2 regions of the Roseburia yibonii genome follow, and region 2 is predicted to be linked to the other one. Evidence: predicted binding sites of a transcription regulator. Region 2 holds the regulator's gene; the other holds the start of a gene.
What was found. Region 2 encodes NrdR, which represses ribonucleotide reductase genes. Its sites were predicted from a motif close to CACAANATNTTGTG; they were not measured.
Positions count from the first base shown of each region.

Region 1: nrdD (anaerobic ribonucleoside-triphosphate reductase) is a predicted target of NrdR. The motif match lies at 1,645-1,658, and genes of this name have one in related genera.

Region 1 is NZ_JACOQH010000003.1:225,502-229,928, reverse strand. Features, by position in the region: gene H8Z76_RS06000 (HD domain-containing protein) at 1-453, shown strand, start outside; gene H8Z76_RS05995 (DUF4190 domain-containing protein) at 541-897, opposite strand; gene H8Z76_RS05990 (hypothetical protein) at 913-1,383, opposite strand; gene nrdD (anaerobic ribonucleoside-triphosphate reductase) at 1,709-3,868, shown strand; gene H8Z76_RS05980 (helix-turn-helix transcriptional regulator) at 3,949-4,143, opposite strand; gene H8Z76_RS05975 (hypothetical protein) at 4,331-4,427, opposite strand, start outside.
Region 2 is NZ_JACOQH010000001.1:209,424-213,850, forward strand. Features, by position in the region: gene rpiB (ribose 5-phosphate isomerase B) at 11-451, opposite strand; gene H8Z76_RS01045 (YqeG family HAD IIIA-type phosphatase) at 448-966, opposite strand; gene H8Z76_RS01050 (isochorismatase family protein) at 980-1,522, opposite strand; gene H8Z76_RS01055 (hypothetical protein) at 1,574-1,981, opposite strand; gene nrdR (transcriptional regulator NrdR) at 2,018-2,470, opposite strand; gene H8Z76_RS01065 (YlmC/YmxH family sporulation protein) at 2,580-2,834, opposite strand; gene ychF (redox-regulated ATPase YchF) at 2,877-3,977, opposite strand; gene H8Z76_RS01075 (thiamine diphosphokinase) at 4,048-4,427, opposite strand, start outside.

The DNA of each region.
Region 1 (4,427 bases), on a different contig from region 2:
GCGCACGTTCTTCCGATCTTGCAGAATGCGAAGTTTCAGCAGCTTGGCCGCTATACACATCATTTCTGGACGAACCGGCTGATGCATAGCCTGAATGTGTCCTATCTGTCCTGGCGGATGGCGGATCTGTTTGGCGCAGACGCCAGTGTTGCCGCGCGTGCCGGGCTTTTGCATGATTTCTGCCTGTATGACTTTCATGAGAAGACGCCGACCGGAGAACATCAGGCGTTTTATCATCCGAAGGTTGCGGCGAAAAACAGCAAGGAAGTTTTTCAGATCAGCGAACGTGAGTGGGACGCGATCCTGTCGCATATGTTTCCGCTTGGACCTCTTCCGAGAAACAAAGAGGCATGGATCATCACAGTGGCGGATAAGATCTGCGCGCTGATGGAAGTCTGCCATATCGCGATCGCGCTGGCAAGGCGCAATCGGGTGATGTTTGTGTCGGCTTAAAATAACAGGGAAAAGAAAAAGAGTTTTCGGGTTCAGATCGATCCGAAAACTCTTTTTTGTAGTAATGTCTGTCATATTCCGTCCTGCTTAGATGTTTGCAATAACGAGAATCCACACCAGAAACGATATGACGGATAACACTGTTCCGATCGTACTGGTGATAACACCTGCGATTGCATGGCTTCTGCCATCTCTGTGCTGCCCAAGGCTGATCAATGCCTGGATCAGCCCTGCGATCCCAAGGATGATACTGACATAGAAAAAGATGCAGAACACGATCGAGAGAATGCCGCATACCAGAGAGATGATGGCGAGATTTTTGGTACGCCGTTTATCTTCCGCCGGATTTCCGGCAATAATAACCGGCTGGTGGTAAGGCTGTTGTGTGGAGCAGCCATCCGGTGTCTGTGTATACTGATTTTCATTCTGATTCATGGATTCCATGGCAAATACTCCTTTTTAGTACTGCAGAAGTAAAACAGCGATCATGATGGCAATCTGGATCGCGCAGCAGCCGATAAAAGATCCGATCACGACACCGGTTTTCCCGGACAGTCCCTGTTTGATGTAAAGTGTTCCAAACAAAATGCCGATCGCAAGACCGACCCATCCGCAGAGCAGAAAGCCGGCAATACAGCTGATGCCGAGAAGTACATGACAGTAGGTCGGGATACGGTTTAATGGCTGGTAAGACTGGCCATTGTCCTGATAAATGCCATTTACCGCGAGACGTACCTTGCTTCCGAGCGCCACAACGCGGACCTCGGTTCCGTCAATCTGGATCGGGTAGTCAAGCATCATAATAAACCAGTTCTGGGATTTTACCTTGTTTGCGGTTCCGTTTATACTGATCTTGATACCGCCGAATCCCGTTTTATATTCAATGACGTGATTCGTTCCGTTTACGTTTACATTCCATGTTTTTTTCATTTTCTTATTAAAACTCCTTTTTCTCCCGTAGAATTGTCGCGTGGCAACTCTAATATTGTAACACAGGAAAGTATGAAAGAAAAGTCTGAAAATACAAGATCCGCTTTTGGGCGGATCACCCGCATATTATGGGGGAAAAACCGGGAATCCGGAACAGGTCAGTTGTCAGACACTAAGATTCTTTTGCAGAAAAATAGAGGCGCCTGCCACATGTTGCTTGAGAACATAATCTTATATATTGTATAAAACAACAAATAAAAATACAATATCTAGTTGCTAAACGGAGCAGATACCGTTATAATCTATCATTAGGAGGAGATTCAAAATGCGAATTACAAAACGAAATGGATCAGAAGAAGATTTTGATCTGGCTAAGATCATAATTGCGATAACAAAAGCGAACGACGCAACGGAAGGGAACCGCCTGAGTAAAGAACAGATTCAGGACGTTGCGGATTTTATCCAGTATAAATGCCAGAAGCTAGGACGCGCGGTGTCCGTTGAGGAAGTCCAGGATATGGTAGAGAAGCAGATTTTGTCCACCGGAGCTTTTAATGTGGCGAAAAACTACATCATTTACCGCTATGAGCGTTCGCTCGTGCGTAAGGCAAACACGACCGATAACCGGATCCTTACCTTGATCGAGTGCAACAGCGAGGAGATCAAACAGGAAAATTCCAACAAAAATCCGACGGTAAACAGTGTACAGCGTGATTATATGGCGGGCGAAGTCAGCAAGGATATCACAAAAAGACTGTTGCTGCCGCCGGATATTGTGGAGGCAGACCGCCAGGGTATCATCCATTTCCATGATTCGGACTACTACGCGCAGCATATGCATAACTGCGATCTGGTCAATCTCGAGGATATGCTCCAGAACGGTACGGTCATCAGTGAGACACTGATCGAGAAGCCGCACAGCTTTTCCACGGCATGCAACATTGCGACCCAGATCATTGCGCAGGTCGCAAGTAACCAGTACGGCGGACAGAGTATTTCTCTGGCACATTTGGCGCCGTTTGTCAATGTTTCCAGAGAAAAGATCCGCAGGGAAGTGGCAGAGGAATCCAAACTGCTTCCGCAGGTTCCGTCAGAGGAAGTCATGAACGAGATCGTGGAGCGGCGTCTCAGAAAAGAGGTAAACCGTGGCGTTCAGACGATCCAGTATCAGGTCATTACGCTGATGACCACCAATGGACAGGCTCCGTTCCTTTCTATTTTCATGTATCTGAACGAGGCGAAAAATGAACAGGAAAAGAAGGATCTCGCGCTGATCATTGAGGAAATGTTAAAACAGCGTTATGAGGGCGTGAAGAATGAAAAAGGTGTCTGGATCACACCGGCATTTCCGAAGCTCTTATATGTGCTTGAGGATGACAATGTGACCGAAGGCACACCGTATTTTTATCTGACCGAGCTTGCCGCGAAGTGTACGGCAAAGCGTATGGTGCCGGATTACATCTCCGAGAAAAAGATGAAAGAGTTAAAGGAAGGCAACTGCTTCCCGGTTATGGGCTGCCGCAGTGCGTTAAGTGTCTGGAAAGACGAGAATGGAAAATACAAATTCTACGGACGTTTCAACCAGGGGGTTGTCACGATCAACCTTGTGGACGTGGCGTTATCCTCCGGCGGAGACGAGAAAAAGTTCTGGGAGATCTTTGACGAGCGTCTCGAACTCTGTTACCGCGCACTGATGTGCCGCCACAACCGCCTCAAGGGAACACTTTCCGATGCGGCTCCGATCCTCTGGCAGTACGGCGCGCTGGCGCGTCTGAAAAAGGGCGAGACGATCGATAAGTTGCTCTATGGCGGATACTCTACGATCTCCCTCGGATATGCGGGACTTTATGAATGCGTGCGCTATATGACTGGAAAATCACACACAGATCCGGAGGCGACTCCGTTTGCGCTTGCGGTCATGAAACACATGAACGACGCGTGTGACAAGTGGTGTGAGAAAACTAACATCGGATTTAGCATTTACGGTTCTCCGATCGAGAGTACGACCTATAAATTCGCGAAATGCTTACAGAAGCGTTTTGGCATCATCAAGGACGTGACGGACAAAAACTACATCACCAACAGCTACCATGTAAACGTAAAGGAAGAGATCGACGCGTTTTCCAAGCTGAAATTCGAGTCGCAGTTCCAGGCGCTTTCCACGGGTGGCGCGGTAAGCTATGTGGAAGTTCCGAATATGCAGGATAATATTCCGGCGGTACTCGATGTCATGAAGTTCATCTATGACAACATCATGTACGCGGAGCTGAATACCAAGAGCGATTACTGCCAGAAATGCGGTTATGACGGACAGATCCAGATCGTGACCGACGAGGATGGCAAGCTCGTATGGGAATGCCCGAACTGCGGAAACCGCGATGAGGATACGATGAATGTCGCGAGAAGAACCTGCGGCTATATCGGAACCCAGTTCTGGAATCAGGGCAGAACGCAGGAGATCAAAGAGCGCGTGATGCACTTATAAAATAGAAGTTATTCGCAAAAAAAAAGTGATAAATATAAAGAAAGTGCATGTATATGGCCGGATGCGATACATGCACTTTTTTATTTGGAAAGCCTTCTAAATTCCAGGGGAGGAACGCCGTACAGATTGGAAAATACTTTGGCGAACTTTCCCTGATTCTCATAGCCGACGCGGATGGCGATGTCGATCACTTTCATATTCGTGGATTCCAGTAATTCCGCGGCTTTTTCCATTCGTTTTTTTCGGAAATAGGAGAGGTAGCTGTTTCCGAGGATCCCCTTTTAAAACTGCTCTCGCTGATGCCGAACCGGTCCGCCATCTCTTTTGCGGTGAACCGTTTGGACAGGTCTTCTAAAATGAGATGTTCGGCTTCTTTTACAATAGCGATCTGCGATCTGGTAAAATAAGTTTCACACTCGCTTTTCATCGGAAATGCCATGACCTCATGGAGAAGCCGGACGGTCAGATAGCGCAGCGGGGAATGTCCATATCTTCCTTAGATGCCCAGGCTTTTAAGATGATACCGGAGATATTGTTGTCCATCTGCCGGAAGTAAATG
Region 2 (4,427 bases):
CGGTTCTGCCTTATCTTTCCTCAATTTCATGGATCATAGCCACGCGCTTTTCGTGTCTGCCTCCCAGAAATTCCGCATCGAGATATGCTTTTACGATGTCTTTTGCTGTTTCTACTCCTACGATTCTTGCGCCAAACGCAATGATATTCGCGTTGTTGTGCTCCTTGACCAGATGCGCGGTCGTCACATCCGAGCACACCGCCGCACGCACGCCTTTTACCTTGTTGGCAGCGATGGAGATTCCAACACCGGTACCACAGATCAGTACGCCGCAGTCTGCCTCGCCTACCGCAACTGCTTTGCCGACCTTCTCGCCGTATACCGGATAGTCGCAGCTGTCATTGCTGTCCGTTCCGTAATTTACGACCTCATGTCCGAGCTCTTCCAGATATTTTTTGATCTCCTGTTTCATTTCTACTGCTGCATGATCATTTCCGATTGCGATTTTCATTTTCTTTCCTCCTGATTTTTCTTTACATAACGTTTATAAAAAAATAATACGATCTTTTCCAGATATCGTTTTAACACGATCTGTATTTCTTCTTTCGGATGGATCGGCTTTACCAGGATCGTCCGTATCCCGGCACGGTTCGCGCCATACACATCCGTAAAGATCTGATCCCCGACAAACAGCGTATTTTTCTCATCGGTTCCCATCTTTTCCATTGCCTTTTTGTAATTTCTGACCGACGGTTTTCCCGCCTTAAAAATATAATTCACCTGCACGTCATCATTAAACATTTTCACGCGCGGTTCCTTGTTGTTCGATAACAGGCAGCAGGTGTAACCAAGCTCTTTTAAATGCGCGAACAGCTTTTTTGCCCGTTCGTCTGCCCTTGCCCCATGCGGCACGAGCGTATTGTCGATATCAAAGATCAGTCCCCGATATCCTTCTGCATAGAGCTTATCAAAATCGATCACATATGTGGAATCCACATAGTCTCCCGGATAAAATTTCTGTAACATGACTTCCCCCGTTTTATGCTTTTATGATCGCCGATATCCGCTTAAAGGACGGCGTTCCTGCCACTTCGGAAAGTTCATACAGGATAGACTCATAGGTGGAAAATGTCACGCCCTCCATCTGCGCCCGCAGAAAAGCAGTCTGCTTGTCCGCCAGATCCCGTGCCGTGATACAGTCCGCAATAAGCACCGGCCGATAGCCCGCTTCTTTTAAGTCAAGTGCGGTCTGCAGCACACAGATATGTGCCTCCATGCCACAGATGATGATATTTTTGCAGTTCTCTGGCACGGCGTCGCGCACGGCTTTTTCTCCCCATGCGCTGAAACTCAGCTTGTCAAACTCCTCTGCTTCCCCGGCAGCTTCTTTTATTCTTTCGATATTGTCACCCAGTCCCTTTTTGTACTGTGTGGTCAGTATCCTTTTGACGCCGAGCACCTGCATGCCATGTAAGAGTTTTTCGGATTTTGCCAGAAATTTTTCCCGCTCCGCAACTGCAGGAACCAGTTTTTCCTGATAATCGATCACCATACATACGGATTCTTCCGGTCGGATTCTCATCGTTTTCCTCCTCAAAAAAAGGGCTATGCCTCGCACATAAGCCCCCTGTTTTTATTGAATTTCGAAATTTTCACTGGTGCGGATCTTCTCCCAGTCAATACCGGTATTGGTCACACTGCCGTTTCCAAGATTCTCCCCCACGAAAAACTGATACTGCTGAAGCACCTGATCCCGTTTCATATCCGAGATCGCTTTTTCAACATCCAGGCTCATCAAATCACTGTCTGTTCCCTTCAGTTCGTATTCCGCCTTCGGATCATACTGCCCCGCATAGTCAAAAGACGTCTGTTTCTCTGCCTGTTTTGGCTTCGCGTAACTGCTTTCTGCTTCGGCACTCCGGCTCTGCTGCCCGTTTTCCTGTGCCGCATTCGCTGTGGATTCTGCCTGTAACGGCTCTAATCTTCGTATGGAGTTGTAATTATCAATATCAGTAATCGGATGTATTCCTGTTATATTCATTACCCACCAGCTCTTTTATCGTTTCGTATTTTTCTGCTACTTATCCAGGATCTTCTTCAACTCATTCATAAATGTATTGACATCTTTGAATTCCCGGTAAACGGAAGCAAACCGCACATAGGCGACTGCCTCTAAATCTTTTAATTTGTCCATCACGAGTTCCCCGATCACGGAAGTCTGGATCTCTTTTTCCTCGAGATTAAAGATCTCGGTCTCCACTTCATCCACCAGTTCATTGATCTGCTGGACGGGAACCGGACGCTTATGGCACGCGCGCAGAACTCCTGCCATAATCTTTGAACGGTCATACTGCTCTCTGCTGTTGTCCTTTTTTATGACCACAAGTGGAATCGTCTCCACCTTCTCATAGGTCGTAAATCGCTTCTTGCAGTCATCACACAGACGTCTGCGCCGGATCGACGTATTGTCGTCTGCCGGTCTCGAATCGATGACCCTGGTCTCGTCACTGCCGCAAAACGGACATTTCATGTCGTTTTCCTCCCACACGCGGACAGGATTTCCCTGTCACGGACTTACTGCTTCTAAGTATAACTTTCCGTGTGGCTCTTGTCAACTGATATCCGCCATTCCGCCGCATTTATAACTTGTGTTTCGCGTCATCCAGACAAACGTCCACAAGTATGATATCCCGCCCGATGCATTTGATATTTTTCCACGGGATAAAATACTCAAAATCCCGGAAAAACATACCAAACCATCTGCATGGCTGCGGTACGATCAATGCGCGGATACATCCTGTTTTCTCATCGATATCCAGATCACAGACATTGCCGAGAAAACAGCAGTCCGCCACATTGATCACATCTTTTTCCTGCAGTTCACAAAAACGCATTCCGCATCATCCCAAAACCGCTCTTTCTATTATCTTATGCAGTTACACGTTGAAACGGAATACAATAATATCTCCGTCTTTTACCACATACTCTTTTCCTTCCAGACGCACCAGCCCTTTTTCTTTTGCTGCTACCATGCTGCCACACGCCATCAGATCCTGATATGCGACCACTTCCGCGCGGATAAATCCACGCTCAAAGTCCGTATGGATCTTTCCTGCCGCCTGCGGCGCTTTTGTTCCGTTTTTGATCGTCCATGCTCTTGTCTCATCCTCTCCGGAGGTAAGGAAGCTGATCAGTCCGAGGAGTTTGTAGCTTGCGCGGATCAGTTTTTCCAGACCGGATTCTTTTAATCCGAGTTCTTCTAAGAACATTGCCTTCTCATCATCTTCCAGTTCTGCCATCTCCTGCTCGATCTGCGCACAGATCACAAAGACTTCGCTGTTTTCTTTTTCTGCCAGTTCTCTTACATTTTTTACATGCGGATTGGCTGCCCCGTCATCCGCCAGATCATCTTCCGATACGTTTGCGGCATAGATGACCGGTTTTGCGGTGAGAAGGTTGTAGGAACGATACCACTCGATCTCATCCTCATCTTCGGAAAGTTCAAAGGTCTTTGCCATGTTTCCTTCCTCAAGATGCGCCTTTAAAACCTCTAACAGTTTTAATTCTTTTGCGAGTGTCTTATCCATTCTCGCCTGCTTTGCCACTTTTGCGATACGACGCTCCAGGATCTCGACGTCGGAAAAGATCAGTTCCAGATTGATCGTCTCGATATCTCTTGCAGGATCTACGCTTCCGTCTACATGGACAACGTTGGTATCCTCGAAGCAGCGTACCACATGAACGATAGCATCTACTTCACGGATATTTGCGAGGAACTGGTTTCCAAGTCCCTCTCCCTTGCTGGCGCCTTTTACAAGACCCGCGATATCTACAAATTCGATCACTGCCGGTGTCACCTTTTTGGAGTGATACATCTCACCGAGTTTGGTCAGACGCTCGTCCGGAACGGTTACGACACCCACGTTCGGGTCGATCGTACAGAACGGGTAATTCGCCGATTCCGCGCCGGCTTTGGTCAGTGAGTTGAATAATGTACTTTTTCCTACATTTGGAAGTCCTACGATTCCTAATTTCATTTTATCTTTTACCTATCCGAAAATCCCTGTATTAAAAGTATTTTCGCCTTTCTATATTATTTTTCATCCATCAGTCTTTTGATTCGATCATGATAAGGATTCCTTTCTTTACCGTGATCCGCGCTGTCTCTTCTGTGATCTCATTGCTGACACCAAGGGAATTATCGCTCGTCATACAATATTCCTTCAACGGATATTTGAATCCCTCAAGCGTAACCCCTTCTGCCTGTGTCGTCAGCGGGAGAAGCGATACATAAGTTCCAAACTGGTCTGCTTTTTGCATCGTAAGTTGTTTGTCCACCAGCCGGATCCGGTTGGTCGGATCTACCAGCATGCATGGTATGTGATGCGCCAGTGGTTTACATAACAGTTGAATATTTCCTAACACATGATCGACCCGGTTTCCGGTTGCCCCAAGCACACAGATCTCATCCGGCGCAAGTGATATTG